2 regions of the Cryobacterium sp. M25 genome follow, and region 2 is predicted to be linked to the other one. Evidence: predicted binding sites of a transcription regulator. Region 2 holds the regulator's gene; the other holds the start of a gene.
The links. The regulator LexA, encoded in region 2, represses DNA repair genes until DNA is damaged. The targets are predictions, from matches to a motif close to TCGAACANNTGTTCGA.
Positions count from the first base shown of each region.

Region 1: a site for LexA is predicted at 4,450-4,465, ahead of CXY81_RS13610 (DUF222 domain-containing protein). Genes of this name have one in related genera too.

Region 1 covers NZ_PJJU01000057.1:109,874-117,614, forward strand. Annotated here, with positions in the region: gene CXY81_RS13585 (DUF3488 and transglutaminase-like domain-containing protein) at 1-1,834, shown strand, start outside; gene CXY81_RS13590 (DUF177 domain-containing protein) at 1,912-2,418, shown strand; gene rpmF (50S ribosomal protein L32) at 2,421-2,624, shown strand; gene rnc (ribonuclease III) at 2,760-3,446, shown strand; gene CXY81_RS13605 (Fpg/Nei family DNA glycosylase) at 3,480-4,421, shown strand; gene CXY81_RS13610 (DUF222 domain-containing protein) at 4,530-5,780, shown strand; gene CXY81_RS13615 (GNAT family N-acetyltransferase) at 5,998-7,080, opposite strand; gene CXY81_RS13620 (chromosome segregation SMC family protein) at 7,368-7,741, shown strand, end outside.
Region 2 covers NZ_PJJU01000058.1:27,402-35,142, forward strand. Annotated here, with positions in the region: gene hisB (imidazoleglycerol-phosphate dehydratase HisB) at 1-154, opposite strand, end outside; gene CXY81_RS14495 (histidinol-phosphate transaminase) at 181-1,260, opposite strand; gene CXY81_RS14500 (LysM peptidoglycan-binding domain-containing protein) at 1,310-1,666, opposite strand; gene lexA (transcriptional repressor LexA) at 1,950-2,654, shown strand; gene metE (5-methyltetrahydropteroyltriglutamate--homocysteine S-methyltransferase) at 2,872-5,214, opposite strand; gene CXY81_RS14515 (methylenetetrahydrofolate reductase) at 5,211-6,206, opposite strand; gene hflX (GTPase HflX) at 6,502-7,741, opposite strand, start outside.

The DNA of each region.
Region 1 (7,741 bases), on a different contig from region 2:
GCTCACGGCCGCCACCTACCTCCTGCTCCTCCATGTCGAGATCCGGATGCGCCGAGCCGGCAGCCTGCCCGGCCCGCCGGCCGCAGCGGGGCCCGGCACGGTCGCGCCCGAGCGGCGCCACGTGCCCGGCTCTTTTAAGGGAGCGGTCGTCGTGGGCAGCGTCGCGATAGTGGCGGCAATCGTGGTCAGCGTCGCCACGCCCGTCTTGCCTGGGGGCAGCCTCACGCGCGCGCGCCCGGGCAGCAGCCTGCTGTTCGCCAACGGTGTCAGCCCCATGATCAACCTCGGTCAGGACCTGCGCCGGCCGGACGCCGAACCGGTGCTGCACTTCCGCACCACGGCGACTCGGCCGCCCTACCTTCGACTGCTGACACTCGATGAATTCTCGGGCCGCAACTGGACCGCCGGGGAGGCGCCCGGGAGCCGCGCGAACGCCGTCGACGACATCGACCTGCCGCCAGGGTTCTCACCCGATATCAAGACGAGCGAGACGATCACGACCATCGGCATCGACAACCTGGCCGCCCGGTGGCTGCCGACCCCTGCGCCGCCCCGCTCGGTGACCGGCCTGCTCGGCGCCTGGTACTGGAACGAGGCGACCGGGTCCATCACGAGCCCCGGCGACACGACCCGCGGCCAGGAATACACCGTCACCGCGCTCACGCTGGAGCCGACGGCGGAGCAGTTGCGGGAAGCCGAGGGTGCCTATCCGGCGGAGATCCGGCGCAGCCTGAGGCTGCCAGCCGAGACTCCGGCCCTGATCGGCGACACCGCGCGTGAGGTCACCGCCGGCACCACGAGCGCGTACGAGGCCGCGCGGGCCCTGCAGGACTACCTGCGCGGCAGCGACTTCGCTTACGACACCGAGGCTCCCGTCGAGGCCGGCTATGACGGTGGCGGCATTGACGTCGTCAGCACCTTCCTCGAGGTGAAGACCGGGTACTGCGTGCACTTCTCCTCGGCGATGGCGGCGATGGCCCGCTCGATCGGCATCCCGTCCCGGATCGCGATCGGCTACCAGCCCGGGTCGCTGTCCGCGTCGGGTTCCGTCGCCGGGGTCGGCCGGTACAGCGTCGACACCCACGACCTTCACGCGTGGACGGAGGTCTACTTCGAGGGCGTCGGCTGGGTGCCCTTCGAGCCCACGCCCGGCCGCGGCGCCGTGCCTGCGTACACGCAGGACGATGCCGTCACCGTGCCGCTGACTGATTCCGGCCAGGCCGGCCCGTCGGACGCGCCGCGCCCCGAGGACCTCGGTGGCCAGAACGCCGCTGACGCCCAGGCCGACGCTTCTTCGCCCGCGGACTCGCGCGGCGGCATCATCCGTCTCGGCCTGCTCGTCCTCGGGACGTTCGCGCTGCTCCTTCTGCCGGCCCTCATCCGGGTGACCCGGCGGATGCTGCGGCGCCGGGGCCTCCTGTCGGGGCAGAGCGGGGCCGTGGAGGCGTGGCGTGAGGTCAGCGACACGGCGGTGGACCATGGCGTCTTCGTGCGGGAGACCGAGACGCCGCGCGAGCTCGCCGCCCGGCTACGGGTTCTCATCGGCTCGGTAGGCGGCACCGAGAGCGTTACGGAGGGCGCCGGTCCGGGCGGGGGAGCCGCGGCCGAGGCCCTCGATCGGCTCCTCGTGGGAGCGGAGCGCAGCCACTACGGGCGACCGGGTGACGACGCGCAGTCCGCGCGGGCGGCGGAACGCGTGGCCGACCTCGACGTGGTGCTCCGCGGCATCCATTCGGTGTCGGGCCGGCGCCTGCGGGTGCGGGCGACGCTGCTGCCGGCATCGCTCTGGCGCCCCGGCGAGCGACGAATCGGACGCCCAGCCGCGAACGCGTAGAATCTCCCCTCGTGAGTAGATTCAAGAAGACCCCGTACAAGGTCGATGTGCGCGACCTGATCAACCGCCCGGGCACCATGCACGAACGGCACCTCGAAATCGTCGTGCCGGGAGACCTCGGCGAGAGCCTGGTCGCCGTGAAGGCCGGCTCTACCGTGATCGCGAACCTGCGCCTCGAAACCCTGCACGAGGGCATCCTCGTGTCGGCCCAGGTGTCCGGAATCGCCGCCGGAGAGTGCGGCAGATGCCTCATCGACGTCGAATTGCCGGTCCAAGTCGAGTTTCACGAGCTTTTCGCGTACTCTCTAGACGAAGCTTATGAAAGTGAAGTTCAAGATGACCACGTGGATCTTGAACCTCTGATCAGGGATGCGGTGGTGTTGTCACTGCCGTTCCAGCCGGTTTGCCGGCCGGATTGCCCAGGTCTCGACCCCGAGACCGGTGAACGGCTTACCGAGGCCCCTGAGTTCCTACCCGAAGAAAAGCGCGATCCCCGGTGGGCCGCGCTCATGGAATTCCAAGCTTCCGAAAGCAGCGGCACGGATGAAGACATCCAGGCTGAAACGGATAGAGAAGAGAAGTAGTCATGGCAGTCCCGAAGCGCAAGCAATCACGCTCCAACACCCGTTCACGTCGTTCCTGTTGGAAGGCCGAAGCTCCCACCCTGGTCAAGACCATGGAAAACGGCAAAGTTGTCTACAGCCTGCCGCACCGCGCCAAGGTCGTCACCGACGCCGCCGGCACGGCGCTGTTCATGGAATACAAGGGCCGCAAGGTCGCCGACGTTTAGTCTCGTTGTGCTCGAACGTCTGATGCCGCGCCGACGGATGCCGGGAGTCCCGATTCAGGGTCCCGATCCGTTGAGTCGCGGCATCAGTGTTTTCGGTCGGCATCTGCCTGGCGGGCACTCGCTGAGTCGGCACTCGTGAGCGTCGATCCCGAGGTCTCGTCCTTGCTGGCGACTCTCGGCGTGCAGATCGACCCGGCCTTGCTTGAGCTCTCTCTCACCCACCGCTCGTACGCGTACGAGCACGGCGGCATACCCAACAATGAGCGCCTCGAATTTCTCGGTGACTCGATTCTGGGGCAGGCCGTGACGGTCATGCTCTATCGGGAGTACACGCAGCTCGACGAGGGTGACCTTGCCAAGCGCCGGGCCAGCCTGGTGTCGAGCGTTGCCCTGGCGGGCATCGCGCGCGGCATCGGATTGGGTGCGTACGTGCGCCTCGGCCGCGGCGAGATCCTCACCAATGGGCGCGACAAGTCGTCGATCCTTGCCGACACCGTCGAGGCGCTCATCGGAGCGGTCTACCTCGACTCCGGCGGAGAGACGGCGACGGCGCTCGTGCTGCGCCTGATCGAGCCGCTCCTCCGTGACCCAGGGCACTTCGGAGTGTCCATGGACCCCAAGACGAGCCTGCAGGAAGCCGCGGCTCGCCTGGGAACCGGGGTTCCCGTGTATTCCATCGCGGAAAGCGGACCCGATCACTCCAAGATCTTCATCGCCACCGTCACTGTGGGTGACGTCAGTGCGGTCGGCGGGGGCACGAGCAAGAAGCACGCCGAGATGGCCGCCGCGCTCGACGCCTGGACGCGCCTCAGCACTCCCTGAGCTGCTGTCAGGCCGTGACGCTGAAAGGCTCGCATGCCCGAACTTCCTGAAGTGGAGGTCGTTCGCGCCGGCCTGGCGCCGGCCGTAACCGGCGCCGTGATCGCCGGTGTCGAGGTCTTCGAGCCACGATCCCTGCGTCGCCATGACTCCGCGAGCGGGTATTTTGCCGACCTGTTGCAGAGGCGGGGCGTGCTCGCCGCCGTCCGCCGGGGTAAGTTCCTCTGGCTGCCGCTGGATTCCGGGCGCGCCCTGGTCGTGCACCTCGGAATGAGTGGTCAGGTGCTGCTGCGCAGCCCCGGATCGGACACGGACCGGCACCTGCGCATCCGTTTGCAGATCGAGCACCCGGAACACGGCGAGCTGTGGGTCAACTTCGTCGACCAGCGCATCTTCGGCAGTATGGCCGTGGACTCGATGCAGCCCACCCGCGACGGGCTGACGGCCGGGTACTCCGGGCTCGCAGGCGGCGCGACCGGGGCGGACGGACTGGCCGGTTCAGGCCTGGGCTGGTCGGGGCTGATCCCGTCGCAGGTGGCGCACATCGCGCGCGACCCGCTGGATCCGGGCTTCTCGGCGCCGCTCTTCCTGGCTGCCCTGGCCCGCAAGAAGACCGGGATCAAGCGCGCCCTGCTCGACCAGACCCTGATCAGCGGCATCGGGAACATCTACGCCGACGAGGCCCTTTTCGAGGCCCGGGTGCACTACGAGCAGCCGGCAGACTCCCTGTCGCCCGCGAAGGGGCGGGCGCTGCTCGGCGCGGTCCGCAGCATCCTGAACCGGGCCCTGGCCGAGGGCGGCACCAGTTTCGATGCGCAATACGTGAACGTGAATGGTCAGTCCGGGTATTTTTCGCACCGCCTCAACACGTACGGCCGGCAGGGTCTACCGTGCCCCCGCTGCGGCACACTGCTCGTGCGGCAGCAGTTCATGAACCGCAGTTCACACCTCTGCCCGCGATGCCAACGGCTGCGCTGAGGCTCGCTGCCCGCGAGAAGCCTGCCTGTCGAACAAAAATACGAAAGTCTTTCGAATATCAAGTGAATAACTCTCGACTTTAATTACCATCTTCGCTAACCTCGGACCATGACAACCACCGCAGATGACCTCAGAGCGGCAACGGATGCCGACGCCCGCCTGGGCTCGTCCTGCGCCGACTATGAGCACCTCGCCGACGCCGCGGTGCTGGCCGGTCAGAAGCAGATCGCGGCCGCCCGCCGCCTCTTCGACACCCGATCCGCGTGGATGGCGGCGACCATCGCCCGGCGTTCCCGGCCCGAACTCGGCCATTCAGGTCTGGCCGCGCAGCAGGGATTCCTCTCGCCCGAGGCGCTGATCCAAAAGGTGACGGGCTCGACCAAGACCGACGCGTTCAAACTGGTCGCGGTCGGCACGATGATGGCCGATGCCGAGGCGGCGCAGGCGCGCGTCGAGGCGGCCGTGGAGTCGCCGGACGCTGATGCCGCCGAGGTTGCGGAGTTCGTTGCGAAGGTACCCTGGCAGGCGCCGATCGCCCGCGCGGTCACCAGTGGCGCTCTCTCCGTCGACGCGGCCGAGTCGATCCGTTTTGGTCTCGGCCAGATCGACGCGGCGGTCACCGCCGACAAGCTCACCGAAGCCCTGACCCTGCTTCTTGTCGAGGCGTCGACGCTGAACACTGACCAGGTCTTCAGACTCGCGCGGCGCATGCGCGACCGCCTCGACGAGGCCGGCATTGCCGCCCGGGAGAAGCAGGCCCACGACGACCGGTTCCTGAAGGTCTACCGGCTCGGCAACGGCAAGGTGCGTCTGGATGGCCTCTTCGCGACCGAAGACGGCGAGTTCGTGCTCTCCGTCTTCGACTCGATCACCAGCCCTCGCCGCGGCGGGGTGCGCTTCGTCGACAAGGCGAAAGCCGCGTGGGCCACACGCATGCAGGACGACCCCCGCACCACGGACCAGATCGCCGCCGATGCCCTCGTGCAGCTGCTGAAGATCGCCGGCGAGGCCGATCAGGGCCGGGTGTTCGGCGGTCACCGCCCTTCGGTGCGGGTCATCGTGACCGAAAAGGCCGTCAAACCGCGCCAGCCGGGAGCCCTGAAGTCCGCGGCCACGGGCAGATCGAAGGCAACCCCGAGCCGATCTCGCAGGAAACGATCGACCGGCTCCACTGCGACACCGGAACCCGAAGCCTCCAGTTCGACGACACCGGGCAGATCATCGACGTCGGCGGTGACGAACGACTCTTCACCGAGGCACAGCGCGCCGCCATGGGAGTGCGCGACGGCGGATGCCGGTGGGTGGACTGCGACAGATCACCCGCCTGGACTGAAGCACACCACATCACTGAGTGGTTGAAAGACAACGGCTACACGGACCTCGCCGACGGGGTACGCTCTGCCACCCGCACCACCTGTTGCTGCATAACCGGCACTGCCCTCTTTGCTGGCTTTTCGGTCTTTTGTTCTTTGGCTTTGGGCTTTTGGTTGTCGGGTCTTGGGATCTGGGTCTTTGGCTCTGGGACTCAGGGCTCGGGGATTCAGGGCTCGGCAGGCTTGAGGGCCGGAGGGCCGGGTTAGAGGGCGTCGCGGCGCCAGGCTCCCTCGTAACCGAGCGGCACGAAGCCGATGGCCTCGTTGACCGTGAGCATGTGCCGGTTCTCCTCAGCGTTATAGGTCAACACCGACGGATGCCCGGGGCGCTCCGCCGCGAGCAGCTCGAGGTTCGCCACCTTCAGCAGCATCCCCAACCGGCGGCCGCGGTGCTCGCGCAGCACCAGAGTGTCCTCCTGGCTGACCGCGCGGCGGGACTCCGCCGGCACCTCCAGTTCGGTGAATCCCACGAGGTAGCCGCTCGGGCCATGCAGCACCGCCGAGGTCAGCGCCGTGCGCCTGCCGGCGGCAGCCTTCTGCTCCTCCTGCATGACGCGCTCGGGCGTCCAGAGCTGCTCCGGTTCGGCAAGGCCGGCGCTCGGGGCATCCGTGCTCATGCGCGTGTAGAGCACCGCCAGATCGGGCAACCATTCCGGCGGGGTGCGATCGACCCACTGCAGCACTGCATAGTCCGGACCCGCGTGCGCGGCGGCGGCGTCGCGCAGTCGGCGTAGCTGCGTGGGATCCACCGGCAGGGTAAGCCGGCTGGCGCGCACGACCTGCTCGAGGAGGTAGCCGCGGCCCTGAAGGAACCGAACCTCGGGGTTGCCGAGCGGAACCGAACCGAACCCGGTGGAGGAGTGAATGCGCTCACCCGGCGCTGTCGGTGATGGTGCGTAGACGATCTGAACGCTACGGTCCAAGGACTGCGCGATCGCTTCGAGCGGGGCAGTGAGGGCTGAGCCGATGCCTCGCCGTCGGTACTCGGGAAGCACTTCCACGGCCAACCACGCGTGCTCGGCAGAATCCTCCGGAAGGGTCTCGTAGTGACCGCGCCCGACAAGGCGTCCCTTGGACCGGGCCACGAAGAGGCGTTTGGGCTCCCACGCCTGCATGAGCCAGCCCGGCAGGAGCTCTTCGGCGGTCAGCTCCAGGTCGGTGGTGCCATACGCCTCGGCCTCGACCGTGTTGCGCACCCCGTTTGCCGCCTCGAAATCGGCCCAGCCGGGAGCCTGCGGCGCGGCGGGGATGGCGAGTTCGTCGATCTCGAAGGTGAAGGTCCCCATGATCGGCCAGCGTAGCGCCGCCCCTGCCGCCCCTGCCGCCCGGGCTCGGCCCCAACCCCGAACCAATTCGACGGAGATTTTGCTCAAACCCGGCCCGAGACATCCGTTTCCGCTCCAAATCGGCAAAATCTCCGTCGAATTCGTCAGGGACCGCGCCTACCGCCAGGGACCGCGCCTACCGCCAGGGACCGCGCCTACCGGGCGGTGGCGGCTGTGTCCGGTACCGTTACTGGGGGTGGCGCGCCGGGCAGCCGCGACCCGAGTCAGCGACGAAAGGGGGCGAAACCGTGTATCTGAAAAGCCTCACGCTCAAAGGCTTCAAATCCTTCGCCCACCCCACCACGTTCGCCTTCGAACCCGGCGTCACCTGCGTGGTCGGGCCCAACGGCTCGGGCAAGTCCAACGTCGTCGACGCACTCGCCTGGGTGATGGGCGAGCAGGGCGCGAAGACCCTTCGCGGCGGCAAGATGGAAGACGTCATTTTCGCCGGCACGTCCACCAAGGGCCCACTCGGCCGGGCGGCCGTGACGCTGACCATCGACAACACGGATGGCGCGCTACCGATCGACTACACCGAGGTCACCATCTCCCGCACCCTCTTTCGCAACGGCGCGAGTGAGTATGCGATCAACGGGCGCACCTGCCGCCTGCTCGACGTGCA
Region 2 (7,741 bases):
AGGCCGTGAGCAGGTGATCGAAGAACGGGACCGACGTCTGGATGTCCGACTCACCGGTGCCGTCGAGATTGAGCGACAGGTCGATGCTCGACTCGCTGGTCTCGCGCTGCAGGTGGGCGAAACGGGGCGAGGTGGTCGCGAAAGAGAAGCTCATACGGCTAGTTTATTGGCCCGAGCCGTTCACGACCGCCCAAGCGCCTCGAGGGCGTCGAGGAACGCCGTGGTCTCGGCCTCGGTGCCGGCGCTGACCCGCAGGTGGCCCGGGATGCCGACGTCGCGCACAAGGATGCCTTCCGCCAGCAGCGCCTCGAAGGTGGCCCGAGGGTCCTCAACGCCGCCGAACAGCACGAAGTTGCTCGCACTGCGCAGCGGAGTGTAGCCAAGCCGGGCCAGTTCGCTCACGATGCGGTCCCGCTGCCCGCGGATGTCGTCGACCATGGCAAGCATCGCGGGCGTGTGGACGAGCGCGGCGACCGCGGCAGCCTGGGTGAGCGCGGACAGGTGGTAGGGCAGACGAACCAAGCGGAGGGCATCCGTCACAGCGGGATCGGCGGCCAGATAGCCGACGCGCACACCGGCGAAGGCGAACGCCTTGCTCATGGTGCGGGACACCAGCAGGCGCTCCCGGCCGGGAAGCAGGCTCAGGGCGGTTGGCGCGTCATCCGTCCCGAACTCGGCGTACGCCTCGTCGACGACGACGATGCCGTCGCTCGCATCGTAGACGGCCTCGATCGTTTCCAGGGACAGGGGCGTGCCGGTGGGGTTGTTCGGCGAGCAGAGGAAGACGACGTCAGGGGCAACCCGGTCGACCCACTCGAGCGCCGTGGCCGGTGAGAGTTCGAACTTTGCGTCACGACCACCCGCGATCCAGCGGGTGCCGGTGCCGGAGGCGAGCAGAGGGTACATGGAGTAGGTCGGCGCGAAGCCGAGCACGGACCGACCCGGGCCGCCGAAGGCCTGCAGCACCTGCTGAAGAACCTCGTTGGAACCGTTGGCGGCCCAAATGTTCTTTCGGGTGAGGCCGTGACCAAGATAACGGGCGAGGGAATCCCGCAGCTCGGTGAACTCCCGATCGGGGTATCGGTTCACGGTCGTGACCGCCAGAGCCAATGCCGCCACGATGTCCTGCGCCACCTCAGCCGGGATGCCGTGGGTGTTCTCGTTCACGTTGAGAGCCACCGGCACGTGCAACTGCGGCGCCCCATAGGGAGTGAGTCCGCGCAGATTATCGCGAAGGGGCAGATCGTTGAGACTGGTCACTCCCCCCATGTTACCGGGGTGAGACCGGCGGGGGCTCGCCGCGGGTAGTTCACAGGTCGTTCGGAAGCGCCAGCCGCTGACCGGGCTGCACGCTGTCGGACGGCAGCTGGTTGAGGCTCACAATCTCGGCGATCACCTCGCGCGGATCGGACGTGGGCGCGATTGTCTCGGCAAGTTGCCAGAGCGACTGCCCCGACTTGATAGTGACGTAGTCGAAGGCCGTGGCCACGCGAGCGACGGTTGAGTTCTCGGCGGCGGCGATGCCTCCGTTGAGGGCGACGGCCAGGGCCACGGCTACGAGCGGCAAGGCAGCCAGGGACGTGAAAACGACGCGACCGCGCCGGGTGAGTCGGAGCCGGGTGCGTCCGGTCGCGATGGGGGCGCCTCGTTCAAGTGCAGTGCTCATGTCATACCTCCTGTGAGAAGACGCATCCGACTCTCGGCCGGGAGAGCCGGATGCGAACTTATGTTCCGAATGTATATTCGATTATTCGAACAATCAAGCTTTATTCGGTAGTTTCTGAAATATTTACTCCGACCCACTCGAATACATGTTTGTTTAATGGGCTCAACGCGGATACAGTTTCGATTGTTGATTGACACTCAATCAGGCACCCCCGACATTCGCGTGAATCGGCGGCATTCGCTGTTTGCCGCCAGCGCATCAATCAAAACGAGGAGCGACGAACGTGGCACAGAACACCAGCGGTCCCCGCGACAAGGGCGGCACCAGACGGCGCAAGAGCCTCAGCGAGAAGCAGCTCGCCATCCTCGACGTCATCCAGCGCTCGGTCAGCCAACGCGGCTATCCGCCGAGCATGCGCGAGATCGGCGACGCCGTCGGCCTGTCGTCACTGTCGAGCGTCACCCACCAGCTCAACCAGCTGGAACTGAGCGGTTACCTCCGCCGAGACCCGAACCGTCCCCGAGCACTGGAGGTGCTCATCGAGATTCCGCAGTCGCCCGAAGACACGACGGCCGGAGCCTCGGAGAGTTTCCACACCGGAGTGCAGGTCGGCGACGCCGCCATGGTTCCGCTCGTCGGTCGAATCGCCGCCGGCATCCCGATCACCGCCGAACAGCAGATCGACGAGATCTTCCCGCTACCCCGCCAGCTGGTGGGCAAGGGCGACCTGTTCATGCTCAAGGTGTCGGGCGAATCGATGATCGACGCCGCCATAATGGACGGCGACTGGGTCGTCGTGCGGCAGCAGAAGACCGCCGAAAACGGTGAAATCGTTGCAGCCATGCTCGACAACGAGGCAACCGTCAAGGTCTTCCGCCAGCGCGACGGGCACACCTGGCTACTGCCCCGCAACACCAACTTCGAACCCATCGTCGGCGATCACGCCGAGATTCTGGGGAAGGTTGTGGCAGTGCTGCGGTCGGTTTAGGGCATCAGCACTACAGCACATCAGCACTTCAGCACTTCAGCACTTCAGCACTTCAGTCCGACTCTTGGTCTCGACGGTTTCGACCAGCGTCGTGGAGACGCGCGTGCGTTGAGTCACCATGGTTATTTCGGTCGGGTCTTGTGATCCGGGTCTTGTGGGCCGGGCACGAACACTGTTTTTGGTGTCGTGCCCGGCTTTTGTGTGGGTGGAGGCGGGGTCAGGCGGAGACGGAGGAGGTCAGGCGGGCGCGGAGGATGCGGGTGGCGGCGAGCATGTTGTGCAGGGACTGGACGGTTTCGGCGTAGCCGCGGGTTTTGAGGCCGCAGTCGGGGTTCACCCAGAGCCGGGTGGCCGGGATGGCTGCCGCGGCGCGCTCGAGCAGGTCGGTGAGTTCGGATACGCTCGGCACACGCGGCGAGTGGATGTCCCACACTCCCGGGCCGATACCGTGGTCGAAGCCCTGGGACCGGATATCGCCCACCACCTCCATGCGAGAGCGTGCCGCCTCGATGCTGGTCACATCGGCGTCCAGGTTGCGGATCGCGTCGATGACCACCCCGAACTCCGAGTAGCAGAGGTGGGTGTGGATCTGGGTGGCCACGGCCGCACCGGCCGTCGCCAGGCGGAAGGACCCCACCGACCAGTCGAGGTATTCCGCCTGGTCCTTCTGCTTCAATGGCAGCAACTCCCGCAGCGCGGGCTCGTCGACCTGGACGATCTGAATGCCGGCCGTCTCCAGGTCGGCGATCTCGTCCCGGAGGGCCAGGGCCACCTGCCTGGCCGTCTCGCCCAGCGGCTGGTCGTCGCGCACGAACGACCACGCGAGGATCGTGACCGGACCGGTGAGCATCCCCTTGACGGGCTTGGGCGTCAGCCCCTGCGTGAACGCCGACCACTCGACCGTGATGGGCCGCGGTCGGGACACGTCACCCCAGAGGATCGACGGGCGCACGCACCGGCTGCCGTAGGACTGCACCCAGCCGTTCTCGGTGACCGCGAAGCCGTCCAGGTTCTCGGCGAAGTACTGCACCATGTCGTTGCGTTCCGGCTCCCCGTGCACGATCACGTCGAGGCCGATGTCTTCCTGCAACGCGACGACCCGACGGATTTCGGCGCGCATCAGGTCCCGGTATTCCGCGGTGCTCAGCACCCCAAGTACCAGCTGCGCCCTGGCCCGACGGATGTCCCCGGTCTGCGGGAAGGATCCGATCGTGGTCGTCGGCAGGAACGGCAGCCCGAGGGCCATCTCCTGGGCTGCCACTCGGTCTGCGTAGGCGCCCCGGGTGAAGTCGCCCGGAGCGAGCGCGTCGGCGCGCACCCGAACGGCGCCATCGTGGACTCCGGGAGCCACCCCCCGCGCGTCGAGGGCCGCGGAGGCCGCAGAGAGGTCGGTCTCGATGGCACGGCGACCCAGACTGAGGCCGCGGGCGAGTGTGGCAACCTGCGCGACCTTCTGATCCGCAAAGGCCAGCCAGCTCTTCAGGTCGTCGTCCAGCGCCGATTCATCGTCGACGTCGTGGGGAACGTGCAGCAGCGAGGTTGAGGTGGAAACCGAGATCCGCGGCGAGAGGCGGACCAGGCCGGCCGCCGTGTCGAAGGCGGCGGCCAGGTCGCCGCGCCAGATATTGTGGCCGTCAATGATGCCGGCCACGAGAGTGGTCGTGTCCAGTCCGGGGGTCTCCGCCGGCACGCTTCCCCGCACGAGGTCAAGCCCAATGGCTTCCACCGGGGTGATGGCAAGAACGGGTAGGGCGTCGTCGAGGCTGCCGTACGGCGCGGCGACGAACAGGGCGGGACGCTCGGCGAGGGCGCCGAGGGTGTTGTAGGCGAAGCGGAGGCCGGCGAGGGCATCCGTTCTCGGGGTGTCGATGCTCTCGCTGACCAGGGCAGGCTCGTCGAGCTGCACCCATTCGGCTCCGGCGGCGCGCAGCCGCTGCAGGAGGGCGGCGTAGACCGGCACAAGGTCGTCGAGGCGGTCAAGCGGACTGAATCCGGCCGGGGCCTCGTCGCTGGGCTTGCTCAGCAGCAGGAAGGTGACCGGGCCGACGATGACGGGCCGGGTCAGGAATCCGGCCGCCTTCGCCTCCTCGAACTCGCGCACCAGGCGGGTGCCGGCGAGGGTGAACTCGGTCTCGGGGCCGATCTCCGGCACCAGGTAGTGGTAGTTGGTGTCGAACCATTTGGTCATCTCCAGCGGCGGATTCTCCCCTTCGCCGCGGGCGAGGGTGAAGTAGCCGGCCAGGTCGAGGTGGCCGTCCGCGCCCCGCAGATGCGCGAACCGGGCGGGGACGGCGCCCACCGTGCACAGGGCATCCAACATCTGGTCGTAGTAGGAGAACGATTCCGGGATGGACGAGTCGTCCCGGCCGAGTCCCAGCAGCACGAGGCGCTCCCTGGTGCTCTGACGCAGGGCGGCCGCGGTCGCCTCGAGCTCGTCGGCGCTGACCGATCCGGTCCAGAACGCTTCGACGGCCTTCTTCAGTTGGCGGCGCGGCCCGATGCGCGGGTAGCCCAGGATGGTGCCGGCGGGAAAGGCGGAAAAGGCGGAAGAGTGGGTCATCGGTTCTCCTTGACGGGGTGAGGGGCAGGCTGTGCGGAAGCAGGCAGGGTGGGGGTGAGCAGACCGCAGCCGTCGAGCACGGCGAGCACGGTCTCGTGCTGGTTGAAGGCGTAGAGGTGCAGCCCGGGGGCACCGCCGGCGATGAGTTCCCGGGCCAGTTCGGTGGCCTGACGGATGCCGATCTCACGCTGGCCTTCCTTCGTCGGCTCCACCTCGAGCGCGATCGCCAGCTCGGACGGCAGTTCCTCACCGGACAACTCGAGGATGCGGCGCAGGCGGGCCGGGCTCGTGACCGGCATGATCCCGGGCAGGATCGGGAATTCGACCCCGGCGGCACGAGCTCGCAGGATGAAGCTGAGGTAGTGGTCGGCGTGAAAGAAGAGTTGCGTGATCGCCAGGTTGGCGCCGGCGGCCTGCTTGGCCAGGAGCGCGTCGATGTCCTGGGTGGCCGACCGGGAGCGCGGGTGGCCGTTCGGGAAGGCGGCCACGGCGATGCGTACCTTCTCCCGTTCCCGCTTGATCGTGCGGGCGGCAGGGAGTCCAGGGATCACGGCCTCGCGGTACGGCACCCGCTCGGCCTGCACCCGGTGGATCAGCTGCACCAGTTCCGCGGCGCTGCCCAGGTCGCCGAGGAAGGCCTCACCCTCCCGAATGCCTTCCGGCGGGTCGCCACGCAGGGCCAGGAAGCTCCGCACCCCGGCGTCCAGAAACTCCCGGATCAGCTGGCTCGCTTCCGCGTTGGACGAGCCCACGCAGGTGAGGTGGGCCAGCGGGTCCACGGTGGTGGTGCGCAGGATGTGGGTGAGCACGTCCAGGGAGGAGCGCCGGGAGGAGCCGTTCGCACCGTAGGTGACCGAGATGAATTCCGGGCCGGCCGCGGCCAGCCGCTCGATAGTGGCGTGCAGCACGGAGGTGGCGGCATCCGAGGTGGGCGGATACAACTCGAATGAGAACGGGATTTTCCGGCACGCAGGATCCGAGGTGTGGGGCATTGCTCCTCATTCGACAGTTGCCAGTGTCAGTCACCGGGGGCCGGGCGGCCGCGGACCGCCCGGCAAGCCAGGCGGACGTTCGCGGGCGGGTGCCGGGCTCGGCTGTCGCTCCATGCCGCCGGTCAGGAGACCGGCGGCAACGATTGAGAAGACTCTAACAAGCACGCCCGGTGCCCAGCAGGTCTGTGACCGAATATGTCATCAGCTGGCGCCGGAGCGGCTCAGGCAGGCCGGAGGAGTGCGGACATCGGCAGGCGAAGGCCTGCCAAGGTACGCGGAGCGAAGCCGGCGGCGGTCAGCCGGTGACGGCCGGCGGCACGGCGAACGGCTCGAACAGCGCCCGGATCTCATCAGTCACCAGAGCCGTAACCCGGGTGCCGGTCTCGGCGTACTCGGTGGACAGCACCGTGCCCTGATCGTGCAGCACCGCGATCAGGTCTCCCCGCTCGTAGGGGATGAGCAACTCGAGCCTGATCGACGGCCGCGGCAGCAGGTCCGAGATGGTCGCGAGCAGTTCCTGGATGCCCTCGCCGGTGCGGGCCGAGACGAAAATGCCCTTCGGCCAGAGTCCGCGCAGCACGAGCCCGTCATCATCGCTGATCAGGTCGCTCTTGTTGAAGACGACGACCTCCGGGATCTCCCGGGCGCCGACCTCGGCGATGACCTCGCGCACTGTGGCAAGCTGGCTCGCCGGGTCAGGGTGCGAGCCGTCGACGACGTGCACGATGACGTTGGCGTCGGCGACCTCCTCGAGGGTGGACCGGAACGCCTCCACCAGCTGGTGGGGCAGGTTCCGCACGAACCCGACGGTGTCCGTCAGCGTGTAGAGCAGCCCGTCGGCCGTCGTCGACTTGCGCACCGTGGCGTCCAGGGTGGCGAACAGGGAGTTCTCGACGAGTACGCCGGCCCGGGTGATGCGGTTGAGCAGGCTCGACTTGCCGGCGTTGGTGTAACCGACGATGGCGACGGATGGCACGGCGTTGCGCTTGCGGTTGGCCCGCTTGGCCTCGCGAGCAGGTTTCATCTCGAGGATCTGCTTGCGGAGGCGGGACATCCGGGTGTGGATGCGCCGGCGGTCCAGCTCGATCTTGGTCTCGCCGGGGCCGCGCGAACCCATGCCTGCACCGGCGCCGCCCACCTGGCCTCCGGCCTGGCGGGACATCGAGTCGCCCCAGCCGCGCAGGCGGGGAAGCAGGTATTCGAGCTGGGCGAGTTCGACCTGGGCCTTTCCCTCGCGGCTCTTGGCGTGCTGACTGAAGATGTCGAGGATCACGGCGGTGCGGTCGATGACCTTCACCTTGACGACGTCCTCGAGGGCGCGCCGCTGGCTGGGCGCCAGCTCGGTGTCGGCGATGACGGTGTCGGCGCCCATCGCCTTGACGATGCCGGCCACCTCTTCGGCCTTGCCCTTGCCGAGGTAGGTGCTGGCGTCGGGCTTCGCCCGGCGCTGCATGAGGCCGTCGAGAACGGTGGCGCCGGCGGTCTCGGCCAGCGCGGCGAGTTCGCGCATGGAGTTCTCGGCGTCCGCGACGGTC